4 regions of the Saccharopolyspora sp. CA-218241 genome follow, and region 2 is predicted to be linked to each of the others. Evidence: riboswitches for the same ligand, from Rfam matches in the RefSeq annotation. Region 2 holds a riboswitch; each other region holds the start of a gene.
The links. A riboswitch is a leader RNA that binds a small molecule or an ion and turns the genes downstream of it on or off. The one in region 2 is predicted to bind cobalamin.

Region 1 (5,100 bases), 360 kb from region 2:
CCGGGATATGGGTCGGCTCGAGGCTAGGGACGCGGCGGAGCCGCTGAACAGGGACCGAAGACCCTGGTGCGGCGCTCAGGTGTCCCGGACGTGCAGCACCGCGGGCCACGGCCGGGCGGCCGCGTCGGGGTCCCACCGCCCCCGGATGGCCGCCAGCACGGCGCGCCCCAGGTCCGCCCCCGGGGCGTCCAGATCGATCTCCGCCGAGGTCAGCCGGGGACGCAGCATCTCGCAGAACGGAGCGTTGTCCGCCCCGACCAGCGCGAGGTCACCGGGGACCCGCACGCCCCGGTCCAGCAGGGCGCCCAGCAGCAGCCCGGCGTGGTCGTCGGTGCAGGCGAACACGCCGTCGGGCGGATCGTCCCCGGCGACGGTGCGGGTCAGCCGGTCGGCGGAGTCGCGGCGCAGCCCCATCCGCACCACCTCCAGCCGCATCCCGGTGCGGGCGGCCACCCGTTCGAACCCCGCCACCCGGTGCGCCACGAGCTGCCGGTCGCCCTTGGCCTTCGGCACCACCACGAGCACCCGGCGGCAGCCGCGCTCGGCGAGGTGCTCGGCGGCGACCTCGCCCAGCCGGGAGTCGTCGATCACCAGCGTCGGCACCGCCGGGACGGGTTGGGTCGCGATGCCGATCGGCACCACCCCCGCGCGGCGGAGCAGCTCGGCACCGCCCTTGGTGAACCGGTCGGCGTGGGCGATCACCGCCGCCGGTCGCAACGCCGCCCAGGACCGCGCCGCCGCCATCCCCTTCAGCTCGGTGTCGCGGTGCAGGACCATCGTGTAGCCCGCTTCGCCGAGCTCGACGGCGAGCCGGTCCAGCCCCGCGGTGGCCAGTCGCGCGAGGGTCATCCGCTCGCCGCCCAGGTGGCCGATGACCAGCTCGTGCCCGGTCGTCCGGCGGCCGCCGGGCGGGACGTAGCCGAGCTCGCGGGCGACGGCCCGCACCTCGGCCCAGGTCTCGGGCCCGATCCGCTCGTCGACGAGCCCGTTGAGCACGTACGACACCGTCGCCCGGGACACCCCGGCCAGCGCCGCCACGTCAGCCGCGGTCGGCCCGGTCCGCTCGTCCTCTCGCCCGCCAGCCGTCATCCGTGCCATCCTCCCAGGTCCCGGGGCGCGAGCACCGCCGTTCGCGGGATCATATCCCCCACCCGGCCGCTGGTGTCTACTGTGGACATGAGGTGATGTGCCAGAATGGTCGTGTGGACGATGCCACCACCGAGCGGTACCTGGCCCGGATCGGGATCGAGGCGGTCGGGCCGCCCGACGCGACGACCCTGCACGCGCTCCAGTCCGGGCACCTGACCTCGGTGCCGTTCGAGAACCTCGACATCCACCTCGGCGAGCTGGTCGAGCTGACCGAGGAGCACCTGGTCGACAAGATCGTGCGGCGCCGCCGGGGCGGCTTCTGCTACGAGCTCAACGGGCTGTTCGCGGCGCTGCTGACCGCGCTCGGCTACCGGGTGGAACTGCTCGCCGCGCGGGTCTTCGCCACCCCCGAGCAGCCGGGTCCGCCGATGGACCACCTGGCGCTGCGGGTCGACCTCGACGAGCCGTGGCTGGTCGACGTCGGCTTCGGCCGCAACCCCGTGCACCCGCTGCGGATGGCGAGCACCGGCGAGCAGCCCGACCCGGAAGGCTCGTTCGCCCTCCGCCCGGTCGACGCGGCGTCCGGCGACCTGGACCTGCTGCGCGACGGCGAGCCGCAGTACCGGCTGGAGCCCCGCCCCCGCGCGCTGCGCGACTTCGAGCCCACCTGCTGGTACCAGCAGACCTCGCCGCGCTCGCCGTTCACCCGCGGTCCGACCTGCTCGCTGCGCACCGGAGCGGGCCGGGTCACCCTCAGCGGAACACGACTGGTCCGCACCGAGCACGGCGAGCGCACCGAGCGGACCCTCACCGAGGACGAAGCGCTGGCGACCTACCGCGAGGTGTTCGGGATGCCCCTCGACCGGCTCCCCGCCGACCCGGCGCAGCGCTGAGCGGACGTCCACTGCGGGGGCCCACCGGTCCGTCCGGCTCGGCGGCGGGCGGGCGCCCGCGCGACGGTGTGTCCGGGATCTCACCGCGGCGGCGCGGCGGATCGAAAGGCGACGTCAACGGGCGCCGCGCCCGGCGCGCGGGGACGCTCGTGGCGGCGGGCGCCCTTGCCAACGCGAGGTCGGCGGCTAGCCTGATCCGTGCTGGTGGTTCGGCCGCCTCCGCCCGACCGGGCGGGAGCGGCCGAGGCAAGAGGGAACCCGGTGCGAATCCGGGACTGCCCCGCAGCGGTGAACGGGAACCAACGCCGTCCCCGGTCCACGACCGGGATCAGCACTGGGCCACCAGGCCCGGGAAGCGACGGCCAGTAGGAATCCCCGGCGACGCCGGGAAGCGCCCGTGAGTCCGAAGACCTGCCACCGGTGCGCGCGCCGGAGCGGTGCGCGCTGTTCGAGGCCCCGAGGGAGGGCCTGCCGGACGCCCGCGCGGCAGCTCGTCGCGCCGTCGCGCCCTGCGCTCTCCCGGTCTCGGACTCCTGTCGTCGAGCTCGCGAGGAGAGAGCGTTGACAACCACGATCGGTTCCACCGTGCTGGGCTACCCCCGGATCGGCCCCGACCGGGAGCTCAAACGAGCCTTGGAACGCTACTGGGCCGGGCGGATCGGCGAGCCGGAACTCCGGGAGGTCGCCCGCGGCCTGCGGGTGGACACGTGGCGCTCGCTGCACGAGGCCGGACTGAATTCGGTGCCGGGCAACACGTTCTCGTACTACGACCAGGTGCTCGACACCGCGGTCGTCTTCGGTGCGGTACCCGAACGGTTCACCGCGCTCGGGCTGAGCCCGCTGGACACCTACTTCGCGATGGCGCGCGGGGTGGAGTCCACGCCGCCGCTGGAGATGACCAAGTGGTTCGACACCAACTACCACTACCTCGTCCCGGAAATCGGCCCGGACACGCGGTTCTCGCTGTCCGACCAGTCCCCTGTGGACCAGTACCAGGAAGCCCTGGAAGCGGGCGTGACCACCCGTCCGGTGCTGGTCGGGCCACTGACCTTCCTGCTGCTGTCCAAATCGGACGACCAGGCGCCGGAGTCGTTCCGCCCGCTGGACCGGCTCGACGACCTGCTGACCGCCTACGCCGAGCTGCTCGGTGAGCTGCACCGCGCGGGCGCGGAGTGGGTGCAGCTCGACGAGCCCGCCTTCGCCGCCGACCGCTCCCCCGCCGAGCTGGCCGCGCTGCGCGCCGCCTACCGGCGCCTGGGCGAGCTGACCGAGCGGCCGAAGATCCTGGCGGCCGGCTACTTCGGCGATCTGGGCGAGGCGCTCGGCGAGCTGGCCGCCACCCCGGTCGAGGCGCTGGCGGTGGACCTGGTCGCCGGGCGGTCGGCGCTGGACCGGCTCCCGTCGGTGCGCGGCCTGGCGGACAAGGCGCTGGTCGCCGGACTGGTCGACGGCCGCAACGTCTGGCGCACCGACCTGGACGGCGCGCTGTCCACCGCCGCGACCCTGCTGGGCCTGGCGGGCGAGGTCGCGGTCGGCACGTCCTGCTCGCTGCTGCACGTGCCCTACGACGTCGAGGCCGAGACCGCCTTGGACGCGCGGGTGGCGTCCTGGCTGGCCTTCGCGCGGCAGAAGGTCGACGAGGTCGTGGTCCTCGGCCGGGCGCTGCGCGACGGGCGCGAGGTGGTGGCCGACGAGCTCGCCGCCGCCCGGCGCGCGGTCGCCGACCGGGCCGGTGCCGACTCGGTGCGCGACAACCGGGTCCGGGCCCGGCTGGACTCGCTGCGCCCGGAGCACGCGCGGCGCGGTGACTACGCCGGGCGGCAGGAGGCCCAGCAGCGGTCGTTGCGGTTGCCGCCGCTGCCGAGCACCACGATCGGTTCCTTCCCGCAGACCACCGACGTCCGCAAGGCGCGCGCGGCGCTGCGCGCCGGACGCATCGACCCGGCGACCTACCAGCAGCGGATGCGCGACGAGATCGAGCGGGTGATCCGGGTGCAGGAGCGGCTCGGCCTCGACGTGCTGGTGCACGGCGAACCCGAGCGCAACGACATGGTGCAGTACTTCTCCGAGCACCTCGACGGGTTCGCCAGCACCGAATTCGGCTGGGTGCAGTCCTACGGGTCGCGGTGCGTGCGCCCGCCGATCCTCTACGGCGACGTCTCCCGCCCCGCCCCGATGACCGTGGAGTGGGCCACCTACGCCCAGAAGCTCACCGAGAAGCCGGTCAAGGGGATGCTCACCGGACCGGTCACCATCCTGGCGTGGTCGTTCGTCCGCGACGACCAGCCGCTGGCCACCACCGCCGACCAGGTCGCCCTGGCCATCCGCGACGAGGTGGCCGACCTGGAGGCCGCGGGCATCCGGGTGGTCCAGGTGGACGAGCCCGCCCTGCGCGAGCTGCTGCCGCTGCGCGAGGCGGACCGGCCCGGGTACCTGGACTGGGCGGTGACGTCCTTCCGGCTGGCCACGTCCGGCATCGCCGACTCCACCCAGATCCACACGCACCTGTGCTACTCCGAGTTCGGCGACGTGATCGACGCGATCGTGGCGCTGGACGCCGACGTCACCAGCATCGAGGCGGCCCGTTCCCGGATGGAGGTGCTCGACGACCTCAACGCGGTCGGCTTCGCCCGGGGCGTCGGCCCGGGCGTCTACGACATCCACTCGCCGCGGGTCCCGACCGCGGCGGAGGTCACCGACCTGCTGACGGCCGCGCTGGCCGCGGTGCCCGCCGAACGCCTGTGGGTCAACCCCGACTGCGGGCTCAAGACGCGGGGCTACACCGAGGTGGAGCAGGCGCTGGAGAACGTGATCATCGCGACCGCCGGGATCCGTCCGTCGCTGCGCTGATCACTCCCGTCGCGGGCGGGGCCGCCTCCCCCACCACTCGGCGGCCTCGCCCGCGACGGCTCAGCCGCGGCCGATGAAGGGCATCGCGGTCGCGGTGACGGTGAGGAACTGGACGTTGGCCGACAGCGGGAGCCCGGCCATGTAGAGCACGGCCTCGGCGACGTGCCGGACGTCGAAGGTCGGCTCGGCGCGGACCGTCCCATCGGCCTGCGGGATGCCCTCGGCCATCCGGGTGGTCATCTCGGTGGCGGCGTTGCCGATGTCGATC
Region 2 (5,100 bases):
GGTGAAGTAGCGGGACCACAGCCGGTAGCGCTGCTCGCCCACCGCGTCGCGCTCCGGCGCCCGCGGCAGCAGCTCGTCGCGCAGGAAGTCGGCCAGCTCGGCGTAGGCACCGGCGGCCGATTCGGCGGCGGCGTCGAGCTCCCGGCGCAGCGCCCCGCCGACCTGCGCCCCGCCGACCTCCGCCCCGGCGACGAGCTCCGCGAAGAACGACTTCGGAGCACCGCGCCCGGACCAGGTGTCGCACTGCGCCGCCACCTTGGCGATCTGCCGCGCCGCCGAGACCGCGCCCCGGCGGGCGCCTTCGGTCAGGCCCGCGCGCAGCGAGCGCACCGACTCGCCGACCTTCGCCAGCCGGGTGGCGATGGTGCGCCAGTCCTGCTCGGTGTCGGTCGGCATCATGTCGAAGACCTGCCGGATGTCCTGCACCGGACTGGCGATCACGTTCAGCGCCGAGAGGTCGGCGTCGGCCTCGTGCAGCTCCAGGTCGACGCCCACCCGCTCCAGCAGCACCGCCTGCGCGACCCGTTCGGCGTCGTCGGCGGGCACGGCCTCGCGCGCCGCCGCGACCGCGCGCCGCGCCGCCTCCGCCCGGGCCCGGTGGCCCTCCGGCGAGTAGTCCGTCATGTCCTCGTCGTGACCCGGCAGCCCGAGGAAGGTGCCGGAAATGGGGTCGAGCGCGGCCAGCTCGTCGACGAACCGGTCGCTGATCTCGTGCACGCCCTGCTGATCAGTCGCCATGCCCGCCCACGCTAGTCGTCGCCCGCCGGAGCCTCATCCGGATTCCTCCGGCGCGGTCGCGCACCCGGCGAAAACCCGCAGCCGGTGCGACGATTCGGCAGGTGGAGCGGACAACGAGCGGTCGTCGAACGGGCCCCGCCCGCGGTGCGGTGCTGGGTCTGCTGCTGGTGCTCGTCGGGATGGTCACCGGCGGCTGCCTGCACGTGAACGCGGCGCTCACGATCGACGGCGAGGACGCCGTCGCGGGTGAGCTGGTGATCACCACGCAGACCGCCGACGGGAAGGTCCCGTTCCAGTTGACCCCGCCCGAGGACCTGGCCGACCAGGTGCGGATCACGCCTTACGCGCAGGGCGACCGGGTCGGCTCGCACCTGTCGTTCCGCGGCCTGAGCTTCGACGAGGTGACCCGGCTGAGCCAGTCGCTCACCCCGGACGACTCGCGCTACCAGTTCCAGCTCTCCCGCAGCGGCTCGCTGGTGATCCTGGAGGCCTCGGCCGACCTCACCCCGCTGGCCAACACCGACTCGTCGGTCGAGGTCAAGGTCAGCGCGCCGGGCGAGATCACCAGCACCAACGGCGAGGAGAGCGCGGGCACGGTCACCTGGGAGCTGGAACCCGGCGAGGTGACCAGGCTCGCGGCGACCTTCCAGTACGCCAGCGCGACCGGCGGCGGCTGGGTCGGCTGGGCGGCGCTGCTGACCGGCGCGACCTTCCTGGTGGCGCTGGTCGTCGCCGCGCTGGCGCTGAGCACGCACCTGCGGGCGCGCGCGGCCGAGGAAGCCTGAGCGCGCACCCCGCAAGGCCACCCGGATCAGACCCCTTAGGGTGAGGCGCGAGCCAGTCGTGCCCGCGGGAGCGGGACGGGGAATCCGGTCGGAAGCCGGAGCTGACGCGCAGCGGTAGGGGTGCTGGGCGAGGACACGTGCCACTGGGCCACCAGGCCCGGGAAGGCTCCTCGCCCGAACGAGCCCGAGCCCGAAGACCTGCTGGCTCGCCGGGACGCACACCGCTTCCCGGCTCGCACCCGGGCTTCGCGACCGAGCCCCGAGCGAAGGACGGTAGTCTTGCGCACCCGCCGCGCGGTGGTCCTGACCAGCCTCGCCACCCTCGCCCTCACCAGTTGCGCCGCACCCGAGGCCGGAGCACCGGCACCCGGCGCCGTGTCCGTGCCCAACTGCGACCGGGAGGTCGTGGTCGAGCAGCCGCCGCAGCGCGCGGTGAGCCTGAACCAGAGCACCACCGAGATCATGCTGTCGCTGGGCCTGCAGGACCGGATGGTCGGCACCGCGACCTGGACCGACCCGGTGGACCCGGACCTGGCCGAAGCCAACGCGCAGGTGCCGAGGCTGGCCGACAACGCCCCGTCGTTCGAGACCGTGCTGAGCACCGAACCGGACATCGTGCTGGGCGCCTACCAAGCCGTCTTCACCGATGAGCGGATCGCCTCGCGGGAGCGCTTCGGGCAGCTCGGCGTGCCGACCTACCTGTCGCCGAGCAACTGCCTGCCGGAGGAGGCGCCGCTGGCCGAACCGGTGGTGCTGGACGACATCTACCGCGAGGTGCGGGAGATCGCGACGCTGTTCGGGGTGCCCGAGCGCGGCGAGGCGCTGATCGCGGACCTGCGCGACCGGGTGTCGGCGGCGCAGCGGAAGGTGGCGGGGCTGGACCTGCCGCCGGAGACCTCCGTGCTGTTCTGGTTCGCCCGCACCGAAACCCCGTACGTGGCGGGCGGCACCGGCGCCCCGGCGATCATGGCGCGCACCCTCGGGGTCCGCGGCACCTACGCCGACCAGCGCTCGATGTGGCCGCAGATCGGCTGGGAGGACATCCTCGCCCGCGACCCCTCGCTGCTGGTGCTCGGTGATCTGACCCGCGACGGCGAGGGCGACTCGTTGCGGGCCAAGGTCGACTTCTTGCGCAGCGACCCGGCCGTCTCCCGGCTCCCGGCGGTGCGCGAGCAGCGCTGGCTGCCGATGACCGGCACGGCGCTGAACGTGAGCCTGCAGACCATCGACGGGATCGAGGCCCTGGCCGACGCGCTGGTCGAGCTGGACCGGCAGCGGTGAGCCGCGCGCCGCGTCCCGGCCGGGCCGCGGGGCTGGTGCTGGTCGGCGTGCCCGCGCTGGTGCTGTCGATCGCCGCGGTGATCACCACCGGACCGGCCGACCTCGGCGTCGCGGAGGTCGTCGAGGTGATCGCCGCCCGGTTCGGCTGGGTCGAGACCGACCTGTCGCGGATAGCGCAGGGCATCGTGTGGGAGCTGCGGTTGCCCCGCGCGCTGCTGGCCGCGCTGTGCGGCGCCGGGCTCGCGGTGTGCGGCGCGGTGCTGCAATCGCTGCTGCGCAACCCGCTCGCGGACCCGTTCCTGCTCGGCGTGTCGGCGGGTGCCTCCACCGGCGCGGTCACGGTGGTGGTCCTCGGCCTCGGCGCCGGGGTGATCGGCCTGACCTCGGGGGCGTTCGTCGGCGCGCTCATCGCCTTCGGCCTGGTGATGCTGCTGGCCCGGCTGGCCGGTGGCGGGACCGGCCGGGTGATCCTCGCCGGGGTCGCGGGCACCCAGCTCTTCTCGTCGCTGACCTCCTACGTCGTGATGACCTCGGCCGACGCCGAGCAGACCCAGGGCGTGCTGTTCTGGCTGCTCGGCTCGCTGGCCGGGGCCCGCTGGACCGACGTGGTGATCGCCGCCGCGGTGACCGCCGCCGGGCTGGCGGTCTGCCTGTCCCAGGCCGGGCGGCTGGACGCGTTCGCCTTCGGCCAGGACGCGGCCGCCTCGCTCGGCGTGCCGGTGGCGCGGTTGCGCGCGCTGCTGCTGGTCACCACCGCCCTGCTCACCGCGACGCTGGTCGCGGCGGCGGGGGCGATCGGCTTCGTCGGTCTGGTGCTGCCGCAGGCGATGCGGTTGGTCGTCGGCCCCGGGCACCGCGCGCTGCTGCCGGTGTCCGCCGTCTACGGCGCCCTGCTGCTGGTCTGGGTCGATGCGCTGGCGGGCACCCTGGCCGCGCCGCAGGAGGTCCCGGTCGGGGTGATCACCGCGATCGTCGGCGTGCCGGTCTTCGCCGCGCTGCTGGTGCGCAAGCGGGGCCTGACGTGAGGTCCGGCCACCGGCGCCGCTGCGCGGGCGGGTCCCACCACGCGTTTTCGAGGGAGGAGCGGGCATGAGCATCCGGACCCGGGAGCTGTCCTGGCACGCCGGTGGCGCGCTGATCGTCGACGGCATCAGCACCGAGGTCGAACCCGGCCGCACCCTCGGGTTGCTCGGGCCCAACGGGTCCGGCAAGTCGTCGCTGCTGCGGCTGCTGGCCGGGCTGCGGCGGCCTTCCGGGGGCAACGTGCTGCTCGACGGGCGGGAGCTAGGCGGGTTCGGCCGCCGCGAACTGGCCCGCCGGGTCGCGGTGGTCGAGCAGGAGTCCGGCACCGAGCTGGACCTGTCGGTGCGCGACGTGGTCGCCCTCGGCCGCACCCCGCACCGCACCGGCTGGGGCGGGGAACATCCCGACGACGCGGCGGCGGTGCGCCGGGCGCTGGCCGCCACCGGGCTGGACGGCCTCGCCGAGCGGCGGTGGCACGCGCTGTCCGGCGGGGAACGGCAGCGCACCCAGATCGCCCGCGCGCTGGCCCAGGAACCCTCCGAGCTGCTGCTCGACGAACCGACCAACCACCTCGACATCGCCCACCAGCTCGAACTGCTGGCGCTGATCCGCACCTTGCCGCTGACCACCGTGGTCGCGCTGCACGACCTGAACCTCGCCGCCGGCTACTGCGACCGGCTGCTGGTGCTGGCCGGCGGTCGGGCGGTGGCCGCCGGTGCCCCCGCCGACGTGCTCACCGAGGACCTGGTCGCCGAGGTCTACGGCGTGGCCTGCGAGGTCGTCGCGACCCCGGAGGGCGCTCCGCACATCCGATTCCGCGGTCCGGTCGGCCGGTGACGCACGAATCGGTACCGACCACGCTCCGTGTCCGATCACCCGGACGTGGGCGCCGCGGCGGGACCCGCCAGCCGCGGCGCGCGGACATCGCGGAGGATGGTGGCGTGCCCGTTTCGCATCCGACCACCGAGAACAGCACCGACGAGGACGCCGTCGTGGAACACGATCTACCCGATGCGGTGCAGCACCTGCTGACCCGGTACCTCCGGCAACGGCGTGCCGAGGCCGCCGACCTGGACCCGGCCTTCGGGACCGCGGTGGACAAGCTCGCCCGGTTCGTCCTCGGCGGCGGCAAGCGGCTGCGGCCCACCTTCGCCTGGTGGGGGTGGCGCGCGGCGGGCGGCGCCGCGCAGGGCCCGGAGGCGGTCGCGGCGCTGCGCGCGGCCAGCGCCCTGGAACTGCTCCAGGCCTGCGCGCTGGTGCACGACGACCTCAT
Region 3 (5,100 bases), 2.9 Mb from region 2:
TCGCCCGGGTCGTTGACGATGAACGGGTAGACCAGCGGCAGGTCGCCCAGCACGGCGTCCGGCGCGCACTCGGCGGCCAGGCCGAGGCCCTTGCCCGGCAGCCACTCCAGGGTGCCGTGCTTGCCCAGGTGGACGACGGCGTGGGCGCCGAACTCCTCGGCCAGCCAGCGGTAGGCGGCGAAGTACTGGTGCGAGGGCGGCAGGTCCGGGTCGTGGTAGATGGCGATCGGGTTCTCGCCGAAGCCGCGCGGCGGCTGGATCATCAGCACCACGTTGCCGAAGCGCAGCGCCGCCACGTAGATCGAGCCCTCGTCGTCGACGTACAGGCCGCCCGGCGGCGGACCCCAGTGCTCGGCCATGGCCTCGCGCAGCGCGGTGGGCAGCGCGTCGAACCACTCCCGGTAGCGGGGCGCCGGGACGCGGATCGCGGCCTGCGACATCTGGTCGTCGGTGAGCCATTCGACGTCGTGGCCGCCCGCGGCGATCAGCCGGTGGATCAGCCCGTCGCCGTCCACCCCGGACAGGTCCAGGCCGCCGAGGTCGTACCCGGCCTCGGCCAGGGCGTGCAGCAGCACCACCGCCGAGGCGGGGGTGTCCAGGCCGACCGCGTTGCCCACCCGGGAGTGCTTGGTCGGGTAGGACGACAGCACCACGGCCAGCTTCTTGTCCGAGTCGGCGGTGCGCCGAAGCCGGGCCAGCGCGGTGGCGGTGCCCGCGACCCGCCGGGCGCGTTCGGGATCGGCCAGGTAGACCGGGATGCCGTCGTCCCCGGCCTCCTTGAAGGAGAAGGGCACGCTGATCAGCCGGCCGTCGAACTCCGGCACCGCGACCTGCATCGCGGCGTCCATCGGCGACAGCGCGGCGTCGCTGCCCTCCCAGGTGGCGCGGCTGGTGGTGAGGCAGAGCCCTTGCAGCACCGGGATGTCCAGCTCGGCCAGCGCCCCGGCATCCCAGGAGTCCTCGTCGCCGCCCGCGCTGGCGTCGGCGGCCACCGAGCCGCCCGCGGCGAGCACCGTGGCCACCAGCACGTCGCAGCCGCCGAGCAGGTCGCGCAGCCCGGCGGCGTCGGACAGCCCGCGCAGGGAGCCGCAGAACACCGGCAGCGCGTTGGCCCCGGCCCGCTCGACCTGGTCGGCGAGGGTGTCGACGAACCCGGTGTTGCCCGCCAGCGCGTGCGCCCGGTAGAAGACGATGCCCACGGTGGGCCGCGCCGGGTCGTGCGCCCGCTCGCCGTGCGGGCCGAACTCCGGCATCCGCTCCGGCAGCTCGAAGCCGTCGCCGGTCAGCAGCACCGTGTCGGACAGGAACCGGGCGAGCTGCCCGAGGTTGCCCGGTCCGCCTTCGACCAGGTAGGTCAGCGCCTGGGTGGCGACCCCGGCCGGGACGGTGGACAGCGCCATCAGCTCGGCGTCCGGGGTGGACTCGCCGCTGAGCGCGACGGTCGGCAGGCCCGAGGCCAGCACCGCCTCCAGCCCTTCGGCCCAGGCGCGCTTGCCGCCGAGCAGCCGGACCACCACGAGATCGACCCCGGTGAGCAGGTCGGGGACGTCCTCGGCGGCGACCCGGGACGGGTTGGCCACCGCGTAGTCGGCACCGGAGGCCCTGGCGGCCAGCAGATCGGTGTCCGCCGTGGACAGCAGCAGGATCCTGGTGGTGCGGGCAGCGTCGGACACGGCGCGTCCTTCCTCGGGGTGCGCGCCCCGATCGGGATCCACGGCGGCCGGAGTGTCCTGGCTCCCGGATCGGCGCGCGGCCCCGCCTTCCGGCCCGTGCGGGCCGTGGCTCGTCGGAGTGCGCTCCCCGGTCACAGTGGCGCGACCGCCCCGGTTTCGCACCGGGTTCCTCCGCGTCACCGCCGTCTGACGCCGATCATCCTAACGGCCACCGGCGCGCCCGCCGTGAGACGTCGTTCACCCCGCACCCGGCAGCCCTCCGGGCCGCCTCCCGCGCGCCCCCCGGACACGCCGGCGGAGCAGGGACCAGGAGGCACGGCCGAGTAGTCGTGCTGCGGAACCCGGGTGAACCCCCGCCGCGGGGACCTCAAGGCGTCCGGGACGCCGCCGATCACAGGGGCAGGTGCCCGCGGCGGGCGCCACGTCAACGACATGGAGGCGACGACCATGACCGAGACCACCTACCGCACCCCCGAACTGGCCGAGCTGGGCGAGTTCACCGCCGACACCCTCGGTGGCAGCGGCGAGTACGTCGACGGCAACGGCTACTTCCTGCCCTGAAGGATCGCTTTCGCCAATGGTCTGCGTGGCGGTGCCGGTAGCGGGACCTCAGCGGCCCACTCGCTCCGGGAGCCGTTCCTGATGTACCCACTTCGTACACGGCGTCACGGCTGTCCTCGCGAGAAGATCGCTGAGCGGCACCGTCCGAGCACGGGCCGCGGTGCAAGTTGCGTGCCTCACCGCAATGCGGCTCCGCCGCATTCTGAAAAGCCTCCTGATCGAGGCCAGGGGTCCGGCTCCCGCCCGAGGGGCCGGGCCCCGGTCGTCCCCCGGAGCGGTCAGTACCCGGCTTCGAGGTCGACGACGCCGATCAGCGGCTCGCCCGCCAGGCGCCGCCGCACGTTGTCCCGCACCCGGCGGGCCAGCGCCGGGAGCAGCAGCGGCTTCGGGTTCGCCGAGTGCGGGGTGATCAGGGCGCGCGGGTGGCCGAACAGCGGGTGTCCGTCCGGCAGCGGCTCCGGGTCGGTGACGTCCAGCGCGGCCCCGCCGATCCGCCCGGCGTCCAGGGCCTCGACCAGCGCGCCGGTGTCGACCAGCGAGCCGCGGGCCACGTTGATCAGCCAGGCGTCGTCCTTCATCCGCGCCAGCGCGGCGGCGTCGATCAGCGCGGCGGTGGCGGCGGTGGCCGGAGCCGCGACCACCACGTGATCCGACCGCTCCAGCAGGGTGCCGAGGGCGTCCGGGGCGTCGGCGGGCCAGGTGCGCTCGGCGCCGTCGACCGGGCGGCCGGAGCGGTTGATCGCCAGCACCCGGACGCCGAAGGGGCGCAGCAGCCCGATCAGCGCCCGCCCGATGCCGCCCGCGCCGACGATGCCCACCGTGGCGCCGAACAGGGTGCGCGCCCGCCCCGGGCGGTCCCAGCGCTCGGCGCGGGCGGCCTGGTGCAGGCCGCGGGCACCGGCCAGCATCAGCCCGAGGGCGTGCTCGGCGACGGTCTCGGCGTAGCTGCCCGCGGCCGAGGTGACCGTGATGCCCTCGCGCAGCGCGCCCGCCGCGAGCCACGGTTCGATCCCGGCGGCGGGCAACTGCACCCATTCCAGCCCCGGGTGGTCGTACTCGGCGAACCGCTCCGGCCCGGCGCCGAACCACACCAGCCCGGTGGCCTCGGCGGCCGGGGCGAGTTCCGCGCCCGCGGCCAGCACCGCGTCCTGGAGTTCGGCGGCCGGTTCCGGACCGACGTGCACCCGCACTACGCCCTCCTGCCGTCGCGCAACAACCCGGCCAGGGCGGGGAGCTGCTCGGGATCGTCCAGGGCCGAGCCCACCGCGACCGCGCGGGCGCCCGCGGCGAGGAATTCCGCGGCGTTGCGCGCGTTCATCCCGCCGGTGGCGACCAGCTTGAGGTCGGGGAACGGCCCGAGCACCGCGCTGAACCAGCCGGCGCCGAGCTGCGCGGCCGGGAACGCCTTGACCCAGTCCAGCCCGAGCCGCCGGGCCTGCTGGACCTCGCTCGGGGTCGCCACGCCGGGCAGGTGCGGCACCCCGACGTCGGCGCTGAGCCGCACCACCTCGGCGTCCAGGCCGGGCGCCACGGTGAACGCGGCCCCGGCCTCCTGCGCGGTGCGGACCTGCTCGGGCGAGGTCACGGTGCCCGCGCCCACCGGGCGCCCGCGCCGGGCACCGGCCTCGACGGCGGCGCGCAGCGACGGTTCGGCGCGCGGAGTCTCGATCGGCACCTCGACGGCCTCGATGCCCAGGTCCCAGGCCCGCTCGGCCAGTTCGGCGGTCCGCTGCGGGGTCATCCCGCGCAGGATCGCCAGCACCGGCGCGGCCAGCAGCTCGTCGAAACCCCTCACGCGTCACCGCCGATCCGCAGGCCGCCCCAGGCCCGCTCGTCGTAGGCCAGTCGTTCCTCCAGCTCGGCGAGGTCGGGCAGCGCCTGGTGGTCCTCGGTGCTGAGCAGACTCCGGGCCGCCAGCAGGTGCCCGAGCCGCAGCCGGCGCGAGGCGTCCGCACCGCGCAGCAGCCCGGACAGGTACCCGGCGGCGAAGGCGTCCCCGGCCCCGACCGGCTCGACGACCTCCACGCGGGGCGCCGGGACCGACGTGGTGCCCACGCCGAACTCGTACGCGGCCAGCGCGCCGTCCTTGACCACCACCAGCTCGGGCCGGTCGAGCAGCGCGCGCACCTCCTCGGGGGTGCGCACCGACCACAGCGCCGCGGCCTCGTCGAGCCCGACGAACACCACGTCGGCGAGCTGCGCCAGCTCCCGCAGCACCGGCGCCGCCTCCGCCGCGCTCCACAGCGCGGGCCGGTGGTTCACGTCGAAGCTCAGCCGGGACCGCCGCGGGCGGGTCAGCAGCCGCCGGACGAGCCGGTCGCAGCCGGTGGACAGCACCGGCGTGATGCCGCTGAGGTGCACCGCGGCCGGGGCGTCGAGCACCACGTCGGCCAGGAAGTCCTGGTCCATCGTGGACGCCGCCGACCCGGCCCGGTAGTAGTGCACCCGGGTGCCCTCGGGTCGCGGGTCCTTGAAGTAGACGCCGGTCGGCGCCGCCGGGTGCACCTCGACCAGCGCGGTGTCCACCCCGGCGCGCGCGAGGTCGGCGACCAACCGCCTGCCCAACGGGTCGTCCCCGACCCGGCTCGCCCAGCCGACCCGGTGCCCCAGCGAGGCCAGGTGGATCGCCACGTTCGACTCGGCGCCGCCCGCGGAGAGCGTGAACGCCGGTGCCCGCTCCAGCGGCGTCGCGTCCGCGGGCGCGACCAGCGACATCGTCTCGCCCACGCACAGCACTTCGAGGGCTTCGTCGGGCTCCACACCGCCTCCTCCGCTTTCGGCCGTGGCGCAGCCTACCCGCCCGACTGCGCATGGCACACCACCCTTGCAACATGTGCACGTTGACCCACCAGAGCACCGGTGCAGC
Region 4 (5,100 bases), 2.8 Mb from region 2:
CGCCGCCAATCCGCAGGGCCTCGACTACCTGGCGCGGGACGCGGACAACATCACCGCGTGGTTCCACCGCGCCGGGTTCGCCGGGGCCGACGCGACCGAACTGGCGGCGCTGCTCGCCGAGGAGGCGAACCTGGGCTGAACCGCGCGGGTGGGTCCGGCCGTCCGGACCCACCCGCGCGCGTCAGTCCTTCAGCCCGGCGACCGGGCCGATGACCACCACCGCCGGCGGTTGGACGCCCTGCTCCCGCACGTCGGCCCCGACCCGGTCCAGCGTGGTGCGCAGCGAGCGCTGCGTCGCGGTCGTGCCCTCCTGCACCACGGCGACCGGGGTGTCGGCGGGGCGGCCGTGCTCGATCAGGACCTCGGCGAAGGACTCGATGCGCTGCACCGCCATCAGCAGCACCAGGGTGCCGCGCAGCCGGGCGAGCGAGGGCCAGTCCACCAGCGAGCGCTCGTCGTCGGGTGCGACGTGCCCGGAGACGACGACCACCTCGTGCGCCACCCCGCGGTGCGTCACCGGCACGTCGGCCACCGCGGGCACCGAGAAGGCGCTGGTGATCCCCGGCACCACCGTCACCGGCACGCCCGCCTCGGCGCAGGCCAGCAGCTCCTCGAAGCCCCGGCCGAACACGTAGGGGTCGCCGCCCTTGAGCCGGACCACGAACCGCCCCGCGCGGACGCCGTCGATCAGCGTCCGGTTGATCACGTCCTGGTTCGCCGCCCGGCCGTACGGGATCTTCGAGGCGTCCACCACCTCGACGTGCGGGCCCAGCTCCTCCAGCAGCTCGCGGGGGGCGAGGTGGTCGGTGACCACCAGGTCGGCCTTGGCCAGCAGCCGCCTGCCGCGCACCGTGATCAGGTCCGGCGCGCCCGGACCGCCGCCGACCAGCACCACCCCGGGCGCCGGGGCGTCGGCGTGCTCGTCGACCACACCGGACTGCAACGCCTCCAGCAGCGCATCGCGCACCGCCACGCTGCGCCGGGGGAATCCGCCGGCGAGCACCCCGAGCAGCAGCCCGTCGTGCTCGGCGACCGCGGGGGTCACCGCGCTGCCGGACACCGCCCGGTCGGAGCGCACGCAGAACACCCGCCGCCGCTCGGCCTCGGCGCCCACCGCGGCGTTGACCTCGTCGGGGGAGGCGGCGGCCACCGCGTACCAGGCGCCGTCCAAATCGCCGTCGCGGTAGCCGCGCCGGGTCCAGGTGATCTCGCCGGCGTCGGCGAGCGCCTCCACCGCGGGGGTGGCCTCGGGGGCGATCACCTCGACGGCGGCACCGGCGCCGACCAGGCGGGGCAGCCGGCGCTGCGCGACGGTTCCCGCGCCGACCACCACGACCCGGCGTCCGGCGAGGTCGAGTCCGGCGAGGTAGTGGTGCTCGGCGGGCGGGTTAGCGGGAGTGTCCATGTGCGTGTCCGTGTCCGTGACCGTGCCCGGTCGGATCGTCGGGGTGGTGGTGCGGCGTCTGCGGCGCACCCAGCTTGTCCTCGAAGCCCGGCAGCAGCACCCGGTAGGCGCAGGTGTCGCAGTTCATCCGGATCTCGCCGTGCAGCGCCTCGTGGTAGCGCTCGACGACGAGCTCGGCCAGGGCGTCGGTGTCACCGAGGTAACCGGAGACGTGGACGTCGATGTCCGGTGCCGCGCGGGCGTACTCCCGGGCCTGTCGGGCCACGCGCTGCGGCAGCACCCCGTCGAACAGGAAGTAGGGCGCCACCACGACCTTCCGCGCGCCGAGGCGGCGGGCCCGTTCCAGCCCGGCCGCGACGTCCGGCGGTGCCAGCGAGACGAACGCGGTCTCGACCGTGTCGAAACCGCAGGTCTCCTGCAAGAGCCGGGAGACCTTGCACACCTCGGCGTTGGCGTCCGGGTCGGTGGAGCCCCGGCCGACCAGCACCACGGCCGTGTCCGCCCACTCCTCGCGCGGCACCACCGCGGCGATCCGCTCGGCCAGCAGGTCCAGCAGCACCGGGTGCGGGCCCATCGGGCGGCCGAAGGCGAACGACGTGCCCGGGTGGCGGCGGACCTCCCGCTCCAGCGCGGCGGGGATGTCGCCCTTGCCGTGCCCGGCGGCGACCAGCACCAGCGGAACCGCCGCCATGGTGCGGTGGCCGCGCGCGGCGAGCTCGCCCCACGCCTCGGTGACGGCCGGTGCGGACAGCTCGATGAAGCCGCCCGCGACGTCGATCCCGGCGGGGGCCATCCGGCCGCGCACCCGGTCGATGAACGCGCGGAACTCCTCGACCCCGCCGTCGTCCACCGTCCCGTGGCCCACGATCAGCAGCGGCTGCGGTGCGGTCACCGGTCCTCCTCCTGGTTCTCCCGCCAGTACAGCAGGGCGTTGACGGCGGCGGCGGCGATCGCCGCACCGCCGCGTTCGGTCAGCGTGCTCACCCCGGGGAGTCCGCTGCGCCGCAACGCCGCCTTGGCGGCCACGGCGCCGACGAAGCCCACCGGCACGCCGACGACGAGCGCGGGTCGCACCGCGCCCGCCTCGGCGAGCCGCAGCAGTTCGGCCAGCGCGGTCGGGGCGTTGCCGATCGCCCACACCGCGCCGTCGGGATGGCGTTCGGCGGCGGCCCGGATGCCCGCGGCCGACCGGGTGAGCCCGTCCTCGGCGGCGACCCCGGGGAGGTCCAACGCGACCAGCGGTTCCCGGGACGTGATGCCCACCGCCACCATGCGCACGTCGGTGATCAGCGCGGCGCCGTCGAGCAGCGCCCGCCGCCCGGCGCGCACCGCGTCCTCGGTGGTGACCACCTCGCCGGTCCAGCTCGGGTCCGCCGTGGTGTGCACGACGCGCTCCACCACGGCGCGGGTCAGCGGGGCGAAGTGCCCGAAATCGGCGCGCTCCCGCATGATCCGGTACGACTCGATCTCGATCGGGTGCACCCGCCGCGGTGGCGGGTCGAACGTGGTCATGCTCGCTCCGGCTCCTCGACTCCGGCCGGACGGGGAGCGACGGCCGCAGCGGAGCGCGCGGGCCGCCGTCGGCGACCGCGTTCCGGCATCCCGCATGGGAGCCCGACCTCCTGGGTTCTCCCGCCCGGGGTGGGGTGTCCGCGCGCCGCGGCGCGACGCGGGGCCGGCGCGCAGTGTCCTGACTCCCGGATCGACGCGGTGTCCCCGGCCTTCCAGCCTTGCGGCCGTGGCCATCGGTGGGGTCCGCTCCCCGGTCACAGTGGCGGGACCGCCCCGGATTCGCACCGGGTTCCTGCACTGCCAGCCGACGTATCCTGACCTGCCGAGCACCCCAGGTCAAACCCCGTGAATTCGATCACGCACCCGGCCCGAGGACGCCCACCTCACCCGGGAGGGTGCCGAGTGAGGGGCGCCTTCATCCGGCTATGTCGGATGAAGGCGCCCCTCACCAGGGTCGCGAGGTCAGCGCTCGAGGTATTCCAGGACCGCCAGGACCCGCCTGTTGGTCTCCGGTTCCTGCGCGAGCCCGAGCTTGCCGAAGATGCTCGCGATGTACTTGCCCACCGCCCCCTCGCTCACCACGAGGCGCTGCGCGATGGCGGCGTTGGAGCAACCCTCCGCCATCAGGGCCAGGACGCCGCGCTCCCGGTCGGTGAGGTCCTGGAGCGGGGCGGCGCGGCGGGCGACCAGGGCCGAGATGACCTCGGGGTCCATCGCCGTGCCGCCCGCGGCGACCCGGCGGACCGCGTCGACGAACTGCTCGGCGTTGAACACCCGCTCCTTGAGCAGGTAACCGACGGCGCCCGCGCCGTCGGCGAGGAGCTCGCGGGCGTAGAGCTGCTCGACGTGCTGGGAGAGCACGAGCACCGGCAGGCCGGGGATCGCGCGGCGGGCGACCAGCGCGGCCTGCAACCCTTCGTCGGTCTTGGTGGGCGGCAGCCGGACGTCGACGACGGCGACGTCGGGGCGGTGGTCGAACAGCGCGGCCTGGAGTTCGGGGCCGGTCTCCACCGCCGCGACGAGGTCGAAGCCGTGCGCGGTGAGCAGCGCGCTCAGGCCGTCCCGGAGGAGGAAGAGGTCTTCGGCGAGGACGACGCGCACGGGATCTCCAAGGTCGCTCGGGTGGGACCGCCGTCCGGGCTGGACAGCGCGAGTGCGCCGTCGAACGTACCGAGCCTGCGCCGGATCCCGGCGAGTCCGCCGACGTGCCCGACGACCGCACCGCCGGACCCGTCGTCGGTGACGGTGATCCGCAGCGCGGTGCCGTCGTGCGACACCTCGACGCGGATGGCCGCGGCGGCGGCGTGCTTGACGGCGTTGGTGACGAGCTCGCGGGTGGCGAAGTAGGCGGCGGCCTCGACGGCGGGCGGGCACCGACCGGGCAGGTCCACCACCGCCTCCACCGGGGCCGCCGACTCCAGGGCGAACGCCCGCACCGCGTCGCCGAGACCGCGTTCGGCGAGCACCGGGGGCCGGATGCCGCGCACCAGCCCGCGCAGTTCCGCCAGCGCGGCGCCGGATTCGTCGCGGCCCTCGGCGAGCAGCGCGCGGGCCCGCTCCGGTTCGGTGGCCAGGAGCTGTTCCGCGGCGGCCAGCTTGAGCCCCAGCGACACCAGCCGCGCCTGCGGCCCGTCGTGCAGGTCGCGCTCGATGTCGCGCAGCCGGTCGGTCTCGGCCTCGGTGGCGTCGGTGCGGGTCTCGGTGAGCTGCTCGACGCGCTGGGCGAGCAGCGCGCGCTCGGTCGGGGCGAGCAGCAGCCGGGCCCAGTACCCGTGCCAGCGCAACGTGATCGGCGCGAGCAGCACCAGCACCGCAGCGGCGAGCAGCCCGGCGGGCATCCCGATCGCCGGGTTGTCCACCAGCCAGCGGGCGAACCCGGTCCAGCCGGCGCGGGCCGCGGACATGTCGAGGAACACGCCCAGCACGGCCCACCACAGCGGCACCCAGAAACCGGCGGCGAACAGCCAGAGCAGTCCCGGCAACGCCAGGCCGAGCCCGCCGACCACCAGGTCCCCCGCCAGCCACAGCAGGTCCCGCCAGGTCGCCGGATCGCGCAGCGCGCGCCGCAGCCGGGCGCTGCGCCACGCGGGCGCCGGGGACTCGACCAGCGAGCGACCGGACCGGTACAGGCCGTCGGCGGTCGGCACCGGCGGCTCCACCGGCAGGTACGCCTCGCCGACCTC

Region 1: another riboswitch for cobalamin. It lies ahead of metE (5-methyltetrahydropteroyltriglutamate--homocysteine S-methyltransferase); the one in region 2 lies ahead of ACQP0T_RS08210 (ABC transporter substrate-binding protein).
Region 3: another riboswitch for cobalamin. It lies ahead of cobN (cobaltochelatase subunit CobN); the one in region 2 lies ahead of ACQP0T_RS08210 (ABC transporter substrate-binding protein).
Region 4: another riboswitch for cobalamin. It lies ahead of ACQP0T_RS21530 (precorrin-8X methylmutase); the one in region 2 lies ahead of ACQP0T_RS08210 (ABC transporter substrate-binding protein).

What each region holds. Positions count from the first base shown of each region.
Region 1 is NZ_CP191860.1:2,041,817-2,046,916, reverse strand. Features, by position in the region: gene ACQP0T_RS09985 (LacI family DNA-binding transcriptional regulator) at 76-1,089, opposite strand; gene ACQP0T_RS09980 (arylamine N-acetyltransferase family protein) at 1,203-1,982, shown strand; cobalamin riboswitch at 2,171-2,415, shown strand; gene metE (5-methyltetrahydropteroyltriglutamate--homocysteine S-methyltransferase) at 2,544-4,832, shown strand; gene ACQP0T_RS09970 (SDR family oxidoreductase) at 4,893-5,100, opposite strand, start outside.
Region 2 is NZ_CP191860.1:1,677,604-1,682,703, reverse strand. Features, by position in the region: gene ACQP0T_RS08220 (DUF885 domain-containing protein) at 1-738, opposite strand, end outside; gene ACQP0T_RS08215 (DUF3153 domain-containing protein) at 840-1,523, shown strand; cobalamin riboswitch at 1,560-1,743, shown strand; gene ACQP0T_RS08210 (ABC transporter substrate-binding protein) at 1,803-2,804, shown strand; gene ACQP0T_RS08205 (FecCD family ABC transporter permease) at 2,801-3,829, shown strand; gene ACQP0T_RS08200 (ABC transporter ATP-binding protein) at 3,894-4,664, shown strand; gene ACQP0T_RS08195 (polyprenyl synthetase family protein) at 4,769-5,100, shown strand, end outside.
Region 3 is NZ_CP191860.1:4,553,607-4,558,706, forward strand. Features, by position in the region: gene cobN (cobaltochelatase subunit CobN) at 1-1,673, opposite strand, end outside; cobalamin riboswitch at 1,725-1,844, opposite strand; gene ACQP0T_RS21650 (lasso RiPP family leader peptide-containing protein) at 2,121-2,234, shown strand; gene ACQP0T_RS21655 (NAD(P)-dependent oxidoreductase) at 2,513-3,424, opposite strand; gene ACQP0T_RS21660 (bifunctional 4-hydroxy-2-oxoglutarate aldolase/2-dehydro-3-deoxy-phosphogluconate aldolase) at 3,424-4,029, opposite strand; gene ACQP0T_RS21665 (sugar kinase) at 4,026-4,994, opposite strand.
Region 4 is NZ_CP191860.1:4,523,425-4,528,524, forward strand. Features, by position in the region: gene ACQP0T_RS21515 (serine protein kinase RIO) at 1-139, shown strand, start outside; gene cobA (uroporphyrinogen-III C-methyltransferase) at 182-1,405, opposite strand; gene ACQP0T_RS21525 (sirohydrochlorin chelatase) at 1,389-2,297, opposite strand; gene ACQP0T_RS21530 (precorrin-8X methylmutase) at 2,294-2,917, opposite strand; cobalamin riboswitch at 3,089-3,212, opposite strand; gene ACQP0T_RS21535 (response regulator transcription factor) at 3,380-4,018, opposite strand; gene ACQP0T_RS21540 (sensor histidine kinase) at 3,970-5,100, opposite strand, start outside.